DNA from 4 places in the Serratia rubidaea genome. Region 1 is predicted to be linked to each of the others. Evidence: predicted binding sites of a transcription regulator. Region 1 holds the regulator's gene; each other region holds the start of a gene.

Region 1 (4,210 bases):
TGCGCGATGCGGCGCCGATTAAGAAAAGCGAATTGGAAAAAGGCGATCTGGTATTCTTCCGCATTAACAACCGCGGCGCGGCCGATCACGTCGGCGTTTATCTCGGCGACGGCAAGTTTATTCAGTCGCCGCGCACCGGCAAGGATATCCGCATCAGCCAGCTGGATAATGACTACTGGCAGAATCACTACGTCGGCGCCCGCCGCGTGATGACGCCGAAAAACGTGCGTTAGTTCCCCCATGGCTGAGCCTGGCTCAGCCATTTATCCCCCGCCGGCGTCACTGTCGACGCTTTAAGCAGTTGAACGCTTAGCACGTTTTAAACCTTCCCTTCCCTTTGAAAGTCGTTAGAATTAATAACCTTAAAAAAAACATAACAACTCGATGCCCGGATATACCCGCAATAATTCGCGTGGCGGACAGCGGCAAGGGAAGGCATCCCGAAGGACTTACTGCGGGATGACTGAACGCAGCCAACGTCTCTGCAGCCTGAAGTATGACGGGTATAAGCAGCACGGTTTCGTCTGAGGGGTCACCCGCACCACCACATCCCGCAGGCGGCCATGGGCATCTGGCGCTATATCAATAAGGAGAAAGCAATGTCGTTTGAATTACCTGCATTACCGTACGCCAAAGACGCTCTCGAACCGCACATTTCCGCTGAAACGCTGGAATACCACTACGGCAAGCACCACAACACCTACGTGGTAAACCTGAACAACCTGGTGAAAGGCAGCGAGTTCGAAGGCAAAACCCTGGAAGAGATCGTGAAAACCTCTACCGGCGGCGTGTTCAACAACGCGGCGCAGGTGTGGAACCACACCTTCTACTGGCACTGCCTGTCGCCTCAGGGCGGCGGTGAACCTACCGGCGCGGTGGCTGACGCCATCAACCAGTCCTTCGGCTCTTTCGCCAAGTTCAAAGAAGAGTTCACCAAATCCGCCGTCGGCAACTTCGGCGCCGGCTGGACCTGGCTGGTGAAAAAGGCCGACGGCTCGCTGGCGATCGTCAACACCTCCAACGCGGCTACCCCGCTGACCGGTGACGACAAACCGCTGCTGACCGTGGACGTGTGGGAACACGCTTACTACATCGACTACCGCAATGCGCGTCCTAACTACCTGGAAAACTTCTGGGCGTTGGTTAACTGGGCATTCGTGGCGGAAAACCTGGCGTAATCGTCAGTTATCTGGCCAACAGAAAAGGCGCAGTGTTTACTGCGCCTTTTTATATTTCGCCGAACAATCAGTTCAGCGCAGCAATAAAACTAAAGGCAATAATCATCACCAGCGCGCAGGCGGTGGTGAACAGTGACAATTTTAACTCGGTTTCCATCAGAAACTCCCTTATCTGTTTCTCGACGCCAGCATAAAGCCCACAGTATTAATGGGTCAAATTATTTTCCCACAGTTCGCGGCAATCCCCAATTGATTTTGCGCAACGCCCGATAATGTTGCGGCAAAAAAAGGGCCAAGATTAAAATATTCGCCGCTTTCCCGACGGATAATGCTGATTTGCTCTTCCACTTTTGCGCAATATACGCCAAAATTCGCAGTTCACTGCTGCGTACCGGCCACGCGCCCCTCCGAACTAAGCAAGCGGCTTACGACTTCCAAACTAAAAACTACGTTTTCGAGATTTTGGAGCAGGATATACGCAGGCAAACGATTAACAACATACTTACATACTGCAAACATGTGAGTTCAGGAGTCATCTTTACATGGCAACGATTAAAGATGTGGCCAAACGCGCGGGCGTTTCCACCACCACCGTTTCCCACGTCATCAATAAGACCCGTTTCGTCGCCGAAGAGACCAAGGCGGCGGTCTGGGCAGCCATTAAAGATCTGCACTATTCGCCGAGCGCGGTTGCCCGCAGCCTGAAGGTCAACCACACCAAATCCATCGGCCTGCTGGCAACCTCCAGCGAAGCGCCCTACTTTGCTGAAGTGATTGAGGCGGTGGAAAACAGCTGCTACAGCAAAGGCTACACCCTGATTCTGTGCAACTCGCACAATAATCTGGACAAGCAGCGCGCCTATCTGGCGATGCTGGCGCAAAAACGCGTCGACGGCCTGCTGGTGATGTGTTCCGAATACCCCGATCAGCTGCTCGGCATGCTGGAAGACCACCGCAATATCCCAATGGTGGTGATGGACTGGGGCGTGGCGCGCAGTGACTTTACCGACACCATTATCGATAACGCCTTCGAAGGCGGCTATCTGGCGGGCCGCTATCTGATCGAACGCGGCCACCGCGAGATCGGCGCCATCCCCGGCCAGCTGTCGCGCAACACCGGCGGCGGCCGCCATCAGGGTTTCCTGAAGGCCCTGCAGGAAGCCAATATTGAGTTGCGCAACGAGTGGATCGTACAGGGCGACTTCGAACCGGAATCCGGCTATAAGGCGATGCACCAGATCCTGTCGCAAAAGCACCGCCCGACGGCGGTATTCTGCGGCGGCGATATTATGGCGATGGGCGCCATTTGCGCCGCGGACGAGCTGGGCCTGCGCGTACCGCAGGATATTTCAGTGATCGGTTATGACAACGTGCGCAACGCGCGCTACTTCACCCCGGCCCTGACCACGGTGCACCAGCCGAAAGAGCGTCTGGGTGAAATGGCCTTCACCATGCTGCTGGACCGTATTATCAGCAAGCGAGAGGAGTCGCAGGTGATCGAAGTGCATCCTAAACTGATCGAGCGGCGTTCCGTGGCCGACGGTCCCTTTATCGATTACCGCCGCTAAGCACGGCAGGCCGGCGCGTTTACGCCTCCGCCGGCCCCTGCTCCTCACTCAGCCACTCCTGATTCAAGGTTTCACTGTCCCCCAGATAATCCAGCAGCCAGGCGATGGCCGGCGACTGGTTAGGCTGCTGCCAGGTCAGGCAGCAGGCGCTGGGGGGAAACGGCTCCTGTAACTGCAGCACCGCCAGCTCACCACGCGCCACCAGCGGCAGCACCCGGTGCGCCGGCGCCATGCCGACGCATAAGCCGCCGCGCAGGCAATCCACCGCCGACACCCAGTCCGGCACCACCAGCCGACGCTGGTTATCCAGCGACCAGGTGACGCGTTTGGGCAGGCTGCGCGAGGTATCCTCCAGCAGCAGCGCCGGATAGGGGCGCAGCTGTTCATCGCTGAGCGCGCCGCTCAGCCCGGCCAGCGGATGCTCGGCGCTGACCACGCACAGCCAGTTCATAAAGCCCATATCGCGAAAGGCGAACCCGCCGCCGGTGGGCACCGCGCGCGTGGCGCCGATCGCCATTTCGGCGCGGCCGTCCACCAGCGCATCCCAGACGCCGTTAAACACCTCCGGCTGCAGCAGCAGTTCAACGTCCGGGAAGTGGCGATAAAAATCCAGCACCAGCTGCCGGCAGCGCTGCGGCTTTACGATCAGATCGACGGCGATCTTCACCTGGCCGCGCCAGCCGTTGGCGACCTGCTGACACTGACGCCGCGTGTCGAGCATTTTTTTGATAACAGCGCGCGATTCCTGTACAAACAGCGCGCCGGCCGGCGTCAGCGTCACGTCGCGATGGCGCCGCTCAAACAGCGGCACCGCCAGCCACTGCTCCAGCTGGCGCACGGTATAGCTGACCGCGGAAGGGACACGGTGCAGCTCCTGCGCCGCCGCGCTGAAACTGCCGGTACGCGCCACGGCGTCGACCACATCCAGAGAATATTCAGACCACATGCGTTTGCCTGCAAAATTTTTCAAACCAGTATGCAAATATTACCGTTTCACAACCAGAGATCCAGCCGGATACACTGCGCGGCGTGAAAACCTGCATCACAAATAACGACTGAGAACGACTATGCGAAACTTTGGATTTATGTGTTATCTGGCCGGCCTGAGTATGCTCGGCTTTCTGGCCACGGATATGTACCTGCCGGCCTTCGGCATGATGCAGCACGACCTGCAAATTTCTCCCGGCGCGATCAGCGCCAGCCTGAGTATCTTCCTGGCCGGCTTCGCCTTTGCGCAACTGCTGTGGGGCCCGCTGTCCGACCGGCTGGGGCGCAAACCGGTGCTGCTGATTGGCCTGGCGCTGTTCGGCCTCGGCTGTCTTGGCATGCTGTGGGCCACTAATGCGCTGCAGCTGTGGACGCTGCGCTTTATCCAGGCGGTCGGCGTCTGCGCCGCCGCGGTGACCTGGCAGGCCATCGTCATCGACCGCTATCCCGGCAGCCGCGCCAACCAGGTGTTCGCCA
Region 2 (4,210 bases), 2.3 Mb from region 1:
CAGCACCAGCACCAGCGCCAGCCCGAGCACCTCACGGCCGTGGTGAATAAACTCGCGCATCGGCGTTTTCCAGCCGTCGGCAAACAGCAGCGGCGGGATAAACAGCACTAAAAACAGTTCCGGATCGAAGTCCACGTGCAGCCCGAAATGCGGCCAGGCCAACATCGCACCGATGGCGATTTGCATTAACGGGAGCGGCACCTGGAACGGCAACATACGCGTCACCACCCCGGACAGGGAGACCACCAGGATTAAAATGAGGATTGTAAAAAAGATTTCCATGCTTTCCTTAGACTCTACGGTTTCGACCTCAACGGCGTATTGCCAGAGTACGTGCCAAATAGTAGATCACTTTTTTTACGTCGGTGAAAGCTTGTTGTGCCTTTCAAAATGGCGAAATAGATTAAGGAGAGTAATCTGAAACCGGGGCGCGCCAAACGCGCCCCGGCAGAGGCGTCAGATGGCCCAGCCGCCGGCGTAAAACACCACCAGCGCCACCGCAATCACTACGGTGCCGATATTCAGCTTGCGCCATTCGCCGGAGAAGATCCGGCCGATCACCAGCGCGCTGAAGCCCAGCATAATGCCGGTGACGATATTGCAGGTCAGGACGATAAACACCGCGCACAACAGGCCGGACATCGCGTCGACAAAGTCGTCAAAATCCAGCTTGGTGACGTTGCTGAGCATCAGCAGGCCGACATACATCAGCGCCGGCGCCGTCGCATACACCGGCACCAGGTAGGAGAGCGGCGACAGGAACAGAATCAGCAGGAACAGCAGCCCCACCACGGTGGCGGTCAGGCCGGTTTTACCGCCGGCCGCGGTGCCCGCCGCCGATTCGATGTATACCGCCGCCGGCGCGGCGCCCACCAGCGCCGAGAAAATGCTGCTGACCGAGTCGGAAGTCAGCGCCTTGCCGCCGTTGACGATCTGGCCGTCTTTATCCAGCAGGTTCGCCTGCCCGGCGACCGCACGGATGGTGCCGGTGGCGTCAAACACCGCGGTCATCACCAGCGCCAGCACGCTCGGCAGCACCACCGGCTGCAGCGCGCCCATAATATCCAGGCTGAAAATCAGCGAGTTGCCCTGCTCATCGGCCAGGCTCGGCATGGCGAACAGCCCCTGATACTTCACCGCCGGGTCGAAAATCAGGCCGATAACGGAGATGGCGATAATCACCAGCAGAATGCCGCCCGGCACCCGCAGCTTCTCCAGGCCGAAAATCACCGCCAGCCCGAGCAGCGTCATCACCACCGGGAAGGAGGTAAAGGCGCCCAGCGCCACCGGCAGCCCGTCCAGCGGGTTTTTCACCACCAGGCCGACGCCGTTGGCGGCGATCAGCAGCAGGAACAGGCCGATACCGATGCCGGTGCCGTGCGCCACGCCCATCGGCAGGTTACGCAGGATCCAGGAGCGGATGCCGGTCACCGAGATCACGGTAAACAGCAGCCCCATCAGGCACACCGCCCCCAGCGCCACCGGAATGCTGATCTGCTGGCCCAGCACCAGACTAAAGGCGGTAAACGCCGTCAGCGAGATGGCGCAGCCGATCGCCATCGGCAGGTTGGCCCACAGCCCCATCAGCAGCGAGCCGAAGCCGGCCACCAGACAGGTGGCGACGAACACCGCGGTCGGCGGGAAGCCCGCCTTGCCCAGCATGCTCGGCACCACAATCACCGAATAGACCATCGCCAAAAAGGTGGTCAGGCCGGCCACCACTTCCTGCCGCACGCTGCTGCCGCGCTGCGAAATTTTAAAATAACCGTCAAGCCCGCCTTTTGTTGGTGCGGCGTTATTCGCTTGAGAATTCGACATGTTGCTGTCCCCTGTAATCACTGCTTGTCTGATGCAGAAAGTGTTTTACGTCCGCAGCCGACAGAACGGAATCGTTTCCGCCACGTTTGCTCCCAACGCCTTGCGCTGCGCGGCAGATAGCGGCCGCGCACAAGGCAAACGATTAACTCTCGGCGTGAGGTACGGGTGAATTTATAGTGTTTTTACTGAAGCAAACGATTATCCAGCCTTCTATACCGTCCGATCAACTAAAGATCGCGACAGAAAGGGTAAAAAGTCGTCGTTCCGACGCGATTAACCACAACGCCGCCGCATGCTGAGGCCCGGACATTCAGGCCGGCATGGCCTGCGGATCCATAAACATCAGCTCCCAGATATGGCCGTCCAGATCCTGGAAGCCGTGGCCGTACATAAAACCGTGGTCCTGCGGCTGGTTATAGGTATTGCCGCCGGCGGCGATCGCCTTGCGCACCAGTTCGTCCACCGCCGCGCGGCTGGGCCGCGACAGACAGAGCAGCACTTCGCTGGCGCGCTTCGCATCGCTAATCGGATTGGGGGTAAACATTTTGAATTTATCGTGGGTTAACAGCATCACATAGATGGTGTCGCTCACCACCATGCAGGCGGCGCTGTCGTCGGTAAACTGCTGGTTGAAGGCAAAGCCCAGCTGACCAAAAAAGGCCATGGAGGCGGGCAGATCGCTGACCGGCAAATTGACAAAGATTTGAGTCGTCATGGACCTTCTCCGAGAAACAGTGACCTATCGAGTATAGTCCAGACGGCTAGAGCAGCAGATGATAAGGGCCGCCCTGCTCCAGCGCACGCTGGTAAGCCGGGCGCTGATGAATGCGCCGCAGAAAATCGCGCAGCTGCGGGCAGCCGTCCAGCCCGCTGCGCGCGGCCATCGCCTCCAGCGGAAAGCTCATTTTGATATCGGCGGCGCTGAAGTCATGGCCGGCAAACCAGGGGTTGCTCCGCAGGTGTCGTTCCAGATAGTCGCGATGCACGGCGATCTGCTTATCGAGATAGTTGCGCTGCACTCCTTTACCGACGGCGCCGGCCACCTTGCGCAGCAGCAGCGGCACCGGCGGTTGCCCAAGGCGGCCAAACACCAGCTTCATCACCAGCAGCGGCATCAGCGAACCTTCCGCATAGTGCAGCCAGTAGCGGTACTGCTGACGCGCATGAAAATCGGTGGGGATAAACAGCCCCTGCGCATCATAGGCTTCCTGCAGATACTCGATGATTGCGCCGGACTCGGCCAGCGTCAAATCGCCGTCAACAATTACCGGCGATTTGCCCAGCGGGTGGATTTTCTTCAACGCCGGCGGCGCCAGCAGGCTCCCCGCCTCCCGCTGATAGCGCTGCACCTGATAAGGCACCGCCAGCTCTTCCAAAAACCATAAGATAGGCTGCGAGCGCGAGTTATTCAGGTGGTGAACGGTGATCATCCGGGCATCTCGATGCGTTGCCAGACCAGCTCGCCAATCTGTACGCCGTTACCGATTTGCAGCGGTGCGGTGCGCAGCGTCAGCCTATCGCCGGAAAAACTGTAAAAACGCACAAAGCGGGTGCCGACCCAGTTGGGAAACGAGCAGCCTTCAACCTGATGAATCACCCGCTGATCCGGCTCATCAATCTGGTAGCGGCCAAAATAACTGAGCATATTGGTAAACGCGACGCGTAGCTCCTGGTCGCTGCCCTGCGCCAGATCGTCCGCGGCAAAGCGCGGGCGCACCGCGCTATACAGCTGTGCCGCCATGGTGCCGTTGGCCTCGTAATTGATGCGCCCTATCACCTGCTCGCCGAGCGGGTAGCTTGGCGCACCCTCTTCGCTCTTGAATACCGAAGACACCAGTGACCAGCTGCCAACAAATGCATTTGTCGTCATCACTCATTCTCCACCCACTTACCTTGTTTAAATTTAAAGGTAGCGGTGAATGGTTTGCTGCGCCAGCCAGCCCCCACGCCGGAATATCAATTTATTTGACAGAGATACTCAAAACTCTCCGATTTTAACCTCAGACCCACCTGGTTAATATTTAACTCATCGAGACGCACCAGCGGCTCACATAAAAAATACTCTGAGGATTGCATCATGAAAAACATCAAAAAATTTGCTACCGCATTACTGCTGACCGGCGCTGCCTTCACCGCAACGGCAGCCGAACAACCTGTCGCCCAGCCAGCCGCCAACGCACAAAAAGTGGGTGTAATTTCCGTCAGCGGCGCCGCCAGCCTGAGCGCACTGGAAGACGCCCTGGCCAGTAAAGCCGCCGCGGCCGGCGCCAGCAGCTACCGCATCACCTCCGCCGGCGGCCAGAACAAACTGCACGGCACCGCAGAAATCTTTAACTAAGTAATCAGCCAAGCGACAAGAAACCAGAAGCCCCTGACGGGGCTTTTCTGCTGT
Region 3 (4,210 bases), 490 kb from region 1:
AGATCATCGGCGGTTCTCAGCGTGAAGAGCGTCTCGACGTGCTGGATCAGCGCCTGGCGGAAATGGGGCTGAATAAAGAAGACTACTGGTGGTACCGCGACCTGCGTCGTTACGGCACCGTGCCGCACTCCGGCTTTGGCCTCGGATTTGAGCGTTTAATCGCCTATGTGACCGGTGTACAAAACGTGCGTGATGTAATCCCGTTCCCACGCACTCCGCGTAACGCAAGCTTTTAATTAGCAACGCTAAACAAATTCACTACCATTTTGTTACAAAACAAAGGCCAGCTCTGCTGGCCTTTCGCATTTTTTATTCTTGACGAAGCTCACAAAGTTCCGTTTCATTAATATTTAGTTACACATATTTTCTTTGTGAAACGTTTTTACGACATTAGTAGCATCTTAACCCTAGATTAACCCTGCGCTGAATGGAACACTGCGTTCAGACACAGGACGACACCAATCTATCAACAATAGTTCCCTAAAGAATTATTGGCGGCAGTGGCAAAGGTGTCCGAATAACACCAATGAGGGTAATAATGATGAAGCGCAACATTCTTGCAGTGGTAATTCCTGCGCTGCTGGCTGCTGGTGCAGCAAACGCAGCGGAAATCTATAATAAAGACGGCAACAAGCTGGATCTGTACGGTAAAGTTGACGGCCTGCACTACTTCTCCGATAGCAAAAGCGATGATGGCGACCAGTCTTATGTCCGCTTCGGCTTCAAAGGTGAAACCCAGATCAATGACCAACTGACCGGTTACGGCCAGTGGGAATACAACATCCAAGCCAACAACAGCGAAGGCGGCGACGACGCGCAAAACGGCAACAAAACCCGTCTGGGCTTCGCCGGTCTGAAATTCGCCGAGTACGGCTCTCTGGACTACGGCCGTAACTACGGCATCGTTTACGACCCAATGGGTTGGACCGATATGCTGCCTGAATTCGGCGGCGACTCTGCCGGCAGCGACAACTTTATGGTTGGCCGTTCTACCGGTCTGCTGACCTACCGCAACAACGACTTCTTTGGTCTGGTTGACGGCCTGAACTTCGGCCTGCAGTACCAGGGCAAAAACGACCGTGAAGACATCAAACGTTCTAACGGCGACGGCTGGGGTATCTCCACCACTTATGAACTGCCGGTTGGCGTAGGCTTCTCCGCCGCATACGCATCTTCTGACCGTACCGACCGTCAGACCAACGCAGGTTACGCCCGTGGCGAAGGCCGCGCTGAGCAGTGGGCAGCTGCGGTGAAATACGACGCCAACAACGTCTACCTGGCGGCGATGTACGGTGAAACCCGTAACGCCACCTACATCAAAAACGATAAAGTCGGCAGCCTCAACTACGGCACCACCGGCTTCGCTAACAAAGCGCAAAACTTCGAACTGGTTGCTCAGTACCAATTCGACTTCGGCCTGCGTCCGTCCATCGCCTACGTACAGTCTAAAGGCAAGGACATCGAAGGCATCGGCGATGCTGACCTGATCAAATACGTTGATGTCGGTGCGACTTACTACTTCAACAAAAACATGTCCACCTACGTTGATTACAAAATCAACCAGCTGAACGACAACAACCCGCTGGGCCTGAACACCGACGACATCGTTGCCGTTGGTCTGGTTTACCAGTTCTAATTGTTGCTTCATCTGCCGGTCATCAACCGCCGGCACATTTGAAAAACAGGGCTTCGGCCCTGTTTTTGTTTTTCCGCCATCGACAGCTTTTTATGCTGCCTGCCGCCCCTTTACCGTCATTTTTTGTGCTGAATCTGCCTTCCTCACAAGTTCGATGTGTTTTTCTCGCAAACGGTTGGCAAAGCGCACAACTGGCGCTACCCTGATGCCTCTATCCGCTTAACGCTAAGCTATGGAACCATCTGACATGTTTGAAAAAATCGCTGCAGCACCTGCCGATCCGATTCTGGGTCTGACCGACATTTTCCGCGCGGACGCCCGTCCGAACAAAATCAACCTGGGTATCGGCGTCTACAAAGACGAAACCGGCAAAACGCCGGTGCTGACCAGTGTGAAAAAAGCGGAGCAATACCTGCTGGAAAATGAGACCACCAAAAACTACCTCGGCATTGAGGGGATCCCTGCGTTTGCCAGCTGCACCCAAGAGCTGCTGTTCGGCAAAAACAGCCCTATCATTACCGACAAGCGTGCGCGCACCGCGCAAACGCCTGGTGGTACCGGTGCCCTGCGCGTAGCCGCCGACTTTATTGCCAACCAGACCGACGCCAAGCGCGTTTGGGTCAGCAACCCAAGCTGGCCGAACCATAAAAACGTCTTCGCCGCCGCCGGTCTGGAAGTGGTGGAATATAACTACTATGACGCCGCCAACCACGCGCTGGACTTCGACGGGTTGCTGAGCAGCCTGCAACAGGCGCAGGCCGGCGATGTTATCGTATTCCATGGCTGCTGCCACAACCCGACCGGCATCGACCCGACGCCGGAGCAGTGGAGCCAGCTGGCTGAGCTGTCGGTCAGCAAAGGCTGGCTGCCGCTGTTCGATTTCGCCTACCAGGGCTTCGCCAAAGGCCTGGAAGAAGATGCGCAGGGTCTGCGTATTTTTGCCGCCAAGCATCAGGAACTGATCGTCGCCAGCTCCTACTCGAAAAACTTCGGCCTGTACAACGAGCGCGTCGGCGCCTGCACCGTAGTGGCGGCCGATGCCGAAACCGCAGACCGCGCCTTCAGCCAGGTTAAAGCGGCGATCCGCGCCAACTACTCCAACCCGCCGTCACACGGTGCGGCCGTCGTTGCCACCATCCTGAGCAACGATGCGCTGCGTGCGATCTGGGAGCAAGAGCTGGCCGATATGCGTCAGCGCATCCACCGCATGCGTCAGCTGTTTGTAAATACCCTGCAGGAAAAGGGCGCACAGCAGGACTTCAGCTTTATTATCAACCAGAACGGCATGTTCTCGTTCAGCGGCCTGACCAAAGAGCAGGTGCTGCGTCTGCGCGAAGAGTTTGGCGTTTACGCGGTCAACTCCGGCCGCGTTAACGTCGCAGGCATGACGCCGGATAACATGGCGCCGCTGTGCGAAGCCATCGTCGCCGTGCTGTAAGCTACACCCATCAGATGTAACAAAGGGGCGCTCTGCGCCCCTTTTGCTGTTATTTCCGCCGGGAAATACGGCTGTTTACCACGCCTCAGGCTGCTCACGCAAAAACGGGTTGGTCTGCCGTTCATGGCCAAAGGTCGACATCGGCCCATGCCCCGGAATAAAGTCCATATCATCGCCCAGCGGCAGGAGTTTGTTGCGGATGGAGGCAATCAGCGCCTGATGATCGCCGCGCGGGAAATCACTGCGCCCCACCCCGCCGTTGAACAGCACGTCGCCAACCAGCGCCAGACGCGCTGTATCGTTGATAAACACAATGTGTCCCGGCGTATGTCCCGGACAGTGCAGCACGTTCAGCGTCATCTCGCCCACCTGCACGCTGTCGCCTTCGGCCAGCCAATGGGTCGGGGTTAACGGCGCACACTCTTCCAGCCCGAACATCCGGCTTTGCGCCGGCAGGCCGTCGAGCCAGAACGCATCCTCTTTGTCCGGCCCGATAATCGGCACCTGATAGTGTTCCGCCAGCTCCGCCGCCGCGCCGACGTGGTCGAGATGCCCGTGCGTCAGCAAAATTTTCGTCAGCTGCACGCCCGCATCCTGCACCGCCGCCTTCAGCTTTTCCGCCTCGCCGCCGGGATCCACCAGCGCGGCCTGCCCACTCTGCTCACACCAGATCAGCGTACAATTTTGGCTAAACGCCGTGACGGGAATAATTTGGTATTTCATAACGCTCCAACGACAACGGCGCCGGACCTTGCGGCCGGCGCTCTCTTAACCCAGAGGCACAGCGATTACCAGGTACGCACCGGCCCGGTATCGATGTGAACAAAATTGCTACGCGGATAATAGCCTACGCCGCCGGCGCGCATTTTCAACGCCGCCTTGCGGATATTGCTCAGCTGAATGCCTTCGATATGGAAGTCCATCGCCTGGCCTTTGGTATGATAGCTGTGTTTGGCAACGCCGCGGCTGCGTGCGCGCAGATCGTTGTTCGTTCCCAGCGAGCGGTAGCCGGAAATCAGCTGCACCGGCTTGGTGGTGCCCAGCATCCCCTGCAAGCGATAAAGATGATCAAACAGCTGCGGATCGATCGATTTCACTTTATTCGCGCGAAAATCGCGGAACAAGTGATTTAAACG
Region 4 (4,210 bases), 2.0 Mb from region 1:
GAAGTATGACGGATAGCGTGTCTCTTTGCTTGATCGCAACCTATTCATCAGCAAAATGCAAGGCAGATTGTGTCACAGCGTTTTTTCCAGTAATAGCCGATAATCAGCCACTTCGCCCTTCTTTTCCAGCGTAATAATCTGATAGTGACGAGCGATCAGCAGCATCAGCATGCCGCGGAACTGGTTGCGCGTTTTCACCGTCAGCCGGCGGAACCCCTGCGTGTGCGCCCAGCGCTCCTGCTCCTCCAGCAGCCGCCCGGCGACGCCGCGGCGGCGAAAGGCGGGCAGCACGCCGCCCAGCCAGCTGTAGAAGGTGTCGTCACTGGTTTGATAGCCCAGTTTAAAACCGGCCGGCTGACCGTCCAGCTCGGCAATCAGCGCGTAATGCATCGCGTCGCCGATGCGCAGCTGCAGATCCTGCAGGCGGTGGGCGGCGTTAAATTCAGGGATGTGCTGATAGAGCTGCTGGATCTCAGCCAGTGTGGCAGTGCGGGTGGTTAACATCTTGGCGGCCTCCGTCGTTGCGCAGGCCGCCATCATAACTTAACTGGCCTGCAGCGCACCCGCCTGCTGACGGCCGGCGAGGCGTTTCAGCAGCATATTCAGCAGCACGCCGTACATCGGCAGGAAGAACAGCAGGCAGATCATCACCTTGAAGCTGTAGTCCACCAGGGCGATCTCCACCCAGTTGGCGGCCATAAACGGATCGCTGCTCTGGTAGAAGGCGATAAAGAAGAACGACAGCGTATCGCTGATATTGCCGAGGAACATCGCGGCGGCGGGCGCGACCCACCAGGCGCTGCGCTGGCGCAGGCGGTTAAACACGTGCACATCGAGGATCTGGCCGAGCACGTAGGCCATAAAGCTGGCGACGGCGATGCGCGCGACAAACAGGTTGAACTGTCCCAGCGCCGCCAGCCCCTGCCACTCGCCCTGATACGTCACGGTGGAAATCACGTAGGAGATAAACAGCGCCGGCACCATCACCGCCAGAATGATCTTTCTCGCCAGCGGCGCGCCGAAAATACGCACGGTCAGGTCGGTAGCCAGAAAAATAAACGGGAAGGTAAAGGCGCCCCAGGTGGTATGGAAGCCGAAAATGGTAATCGGCAGCTGCACCAGATAGTTGCTGGAGGTAATGATGATGATGTGGAACAGCGACAGCCAAAGCAACGCGGCGGTGCGCTGTTGCGGAGTAAAAGCGTACATAATTGACCTTTTTGAATGAATGGGGTGAGGGAACCCATACCAACGATGTTCACCCCGCGCGGCGCGAGGGGATAAATAAGGATTGCCGCCGCCGTTTTTTGTCGGCCGCGCGCCGCATGATACGCGTTTGCGCAACCAATGCAATCAACAATGCGGTTAAAATACACGCAAACGTTAACGCATGTTGCACAGAAAAACTACCGGCGTAAACTATGGCGCTATGAGATCCGGCGAGCGTTCGCCGATCGTAGTTGATCGAGATAAATAACATGAGTGACATCTTTTCCCAGGCTGACCAAACGCTCGATGCGCTTGGCCTGCGCTGCCCTGAACCGGTCATGATGGTGCGTAAAACCGTGCGCCATATGGACAATGGCCAAACGCTGCTGATCATTGCCGACGATCCGGCCACCACCCGCGATATTCCCGGCTTCTGCCGTTTTATGGAGCATACGCTGGTGGCGCAGGAAACGGAGCAGACCCCTTACCGCTACCTGCTGCGTAAAGGCACCGCCGCCTGAGGCCGGTGTGCCGCCCGTCAGCGCTTTTCCAGTATCTGCCGCGCATCCTCCGCCCGGGCGTGCAGCGCCAGGTCGCTGAAGTCTGCCGCCGTATAGTACGGCGACGGCGGCGGCAGATGACGCGGGGCGCTGCCCGGCCAGAGCTGTAACTCCCCGATATCGCTCAATGAGATGCCGTAGAGCTGCTGCGGCAGCATCAGGCGCTGCGGCGCGGTGCGTTCGAACGGCACCGGCGTCGGCAGGCGGTTGTCGCCGGTATCGTAGTTGCGTTTCAGTACCAAAAACTTCTCCGGCACCCGCCGGTGGCTGTCCCACCAGTCGCCGTCAATGCCGGCCAGCTGTCGCCGGGTCTGCGTGGCGGATACCGCCCCGAGCTGATTGAGCGCCGCAGGCAGCAGCGTTTCCATCGCGCGGTTATAGCTGCCGACCGACACCGCGCCGCCCTGCAAAATCACATCGATCGCCAGCCGCGCGCCCAGCAGATTGGAGTAGAGATCCTCCGGCGAAAAGGCGGAAATCTCCTCGGAAAAACCGGGTACGGACTGGTAGCCATACCACTGGGCGATTTCATGCCAGGCGGCCAGCTGATACGCCAGTTTCCCCGCCAGGTAGGCCGCCAGCGTATAGCGCTGCGCCGCGTCATCCGGCGGCGTAAAGGCGTTGAGCTGAATCCGCCGCTGCGCCAGCTCTTCCCCCAGGGAAATGTGCCAGCGCTGGCCGAGGCGCGGCAGTATCTGGCTGAACAGGTACAGGGTATTGTCAGCGGTGTCGCGCACGTGGGCGATATCGATAAACCCGCCGCGGCGGGTGTACAGCAGACCGTCCCGCTCGCTGCTCAGCCCCAGCACATTGCTGACGGCGCCGAAGGCGCTGTCGTTATAGCGGTGATGACCGAGCCGGCCGGCCTCCACCACATTGTCCAACTGGTAAAAGGGCACCGGGATGCCCAGCGCCTGCACGTTGAGATTGAAGCCGAAGGCGCAGCACGGGCGTAGTCCGTCCGGCGCGGACAGCGGGGGCGCCACCGGCCAGTCGATACGCGTGACGCGGGTCGGCTGCGCCGTGACAATGGTCTCCATCGCCGCGCTGGCCTGTGCCATATTCAGAAATATGATGAATATCAGCGCGCAATAACGCATTAAAAAGCTTCTCCCACCTGAAAATAGAACCCGCTGCTCTGACGTCCGACGCCGAAGTCGAGGCGTACGTTCATCCGCGGTTTAAACTCGAAACGGTAGCCGGCGCCGACGGTCGGCAGCCAGTTTCCGCGTCCCAGATCGCCGGCGTCGCGGCTCATGGTGCCGGTGCCGGCCCACAGTACATAGCCGTGCCGCCAGTTGAGTTTGCGGCGGTACTCCAGCTGACCGCTGAAGGCGTTGCGATCGCGGTAGCGCCCCTGATAGTAGCCGCGCATGCGGTTGTCATTACCCAGTTCCGACAGGCGATCCCACGGCACCTCGCCGCTGGCGAAACGGCCGTAGAGGTCGAGCGCCAGCACGCTTTTGGCGCTCAGACTATGGTACAGATTGTACTGGGATTCCAGCGTTTCGAAGCGGCTGTCGCTGCCCAGCTCGGGCGCGAAATGGGTATAGGTCAGGTTGAAGTACTGCCCGCGGCTGGCGTTGGCGACAAAGTCCCGCGTGTCGTAGCTGAAACGCGCGCTGACGCCGGAGCTGACCGAAGACGGCCCGGCGGCTTCCGCCAGAAACAGGCTATGGTCGCCGTTGTCCGGATCGTCGGCGTGGGTGGAGGAGAAGTCCCAGCCGAGGCCCAGATAAGTGGCGTCGGCAATGCGGTACATCACGGCAGGCGCGACCTGCAGCGACTGCTGGGTATATTTTTCCTTGTTGCCGTCACGCCGGCCGGCCTGATAGCCGGTGCCCCAGTAATAGGTGGGCATATTTTTCATGCTGCCGGTGGTGAAAAAACGCCACTGGTCGTTGGCGAAGAAGCTGTAGTTTTCAAACCCGATGCCGAACGCGCCGGTTGAACTGAAAAAGCCTTTCAGCGCCAGCGTGGAGTTCTGGCTGACGCTGTCGCTGCTGTCCGGGCGATACATGCCGACCACGGCGGTGCCGATGCCCAGGCCCAGCTCTGGGGTATAAAACGGCCCGGGCAGCACGCCCCAGTCGATGGCTTTCCGGTGGTCAAACTGGTTGTCTGCGCCCAGCGGGCGCAATAAATCGTCAATCTGCTGCCGGCTGGGCAGTGCGGCGTGGGTCGCCGTGTGCGCCGCCAGCAGCAGAAGGGGAAGCCAGCGCCACATCAGAAGCGGTATTCAGCGGAAACCATCGCGCTGTTGCGCTCGCTAAAGCCGACTTCCGTCATCACGTTGAAGTTTCTGGTGATCTCATATTGTGCGCCGACCAGCACGTTCCACGGCGACTGCAGATGCTGCTTGACGCGGAAGCGGCCTTCGCCGCGCTGGTTGGCGATTTCGATCAGCGGCTGCAGGGCGGCCGGCATACTCAGATCTCCCA

Evidence for each region. The regulator PurR, encoded in region 1, represses purine synthesis genes. The targets are predictions, from matches to a motif close to CANGCAAACGTTTGCNTG.
Region 2: the regulator PurR is predicted to act here: its motif matches at 1,950-1,967, upstream of I6G83_RS04645 (NCS2 family permease).
Region 3: the regulator PurR is predicted to act here: its motif matches at 1,801-1,818, upstream of I6G83_RS15195 (amino acid aminotransferase).
Region 4: the regulator PurR is predicted to act here: its motif matches at 1,374-1,391, upstream of tusA (sulfurtransferase TusA).

The regions. Positions count from the first base shown of each region.
Region 1 is NZ_CP065640.1:3,739,183-3,743,392, reverse strand. It holds gene I6G83_RS17555 (C40 family peptidase) at 1-233, shown strand, start outside; gene sodB (superoxide dismutase [Fe]) at 600-1,178, shown strand; gene cydH (cytochrome bd-I oxidase subunit CydH) at 1,246-1,335, opposite strand; gene purR (HTH-type transcriptional repressor PurR) at 1,721-2,746, shown strand; gene punR (DNA-binding transcriptional activator PunR) at 2,766-3,692, opposite strand; gene punC (purine nucleoside transporter PunC) at 3,814-4,210, shown strand, end outside.
Region 2 is NZ_CP065640.1:1,006,409-1,010,618, forward strand. It holds gene I6G83_RS04640 (Na+/H+ antiporter) at 1-282, opposite strand, end outside; gene I6G83_RS04645 (NCS2 family permease) at 457-1,818, opposite strand; gene I6G83_RS04650 (VOC family protein) at 2,129-2,533, opposite strand; gene I6G83_RS04655 (glutathione S-transferase family protein) at 2,580-3,248, opposite strand; gene I6G83_RS04660 (lipocalin-like domain-containing protein) at 3,245-3,688, opposite strand; gene bhsA (multiple stress resistance protein BhsA) at 3,896-4,156, shown strand.
Region 3 is NZ_CP065640.1:3,251,127-3,255,336, reverse strand. It holds gene asnS (asparagine--tRNA ligase) at 1-236, shown strand, start outside; gene ompF (porin OmpF) at 539-1,636, shown strand; gene I6G83_RS15195 (amino acid aminotransferase) at 1,884-3,074, shown strand; gene I6G83_RS15190 (MBL fold metallo-hydrolase) at 3,150-3,797, opposite strand; gene I6G83_RS15185 (YcbK family protein) at 3,863-4,210, opposite strand, start outside.
Region 4 is NZ_CP065640.1:1,749,350-1,753,559, forward strand. It holds gene I6G83_RS08010 (GNAT family N-acetyltransferase) at 73-504, opposite strand; gene I6G83_RS08015 (7-cyano-7-deazaguanine/7-aminomethyl-7-deazaguanine transporter) at 544-1,209, opposite strand; gene tusA (sulfurtransferase TusA) at 1,479-1,730, shown strand; gene I6G83_RS08025 (DUF4056 domain-containing protein) at 1,748-2,869, opposite strand; gene I6G83_RS08030 (BamA/TamA family outer membrane protein) at 2,869-3,996, opposite strand; gene I6G83_RS08035 (porin family protein) at 3,996-4,210, opposite strand, start outside.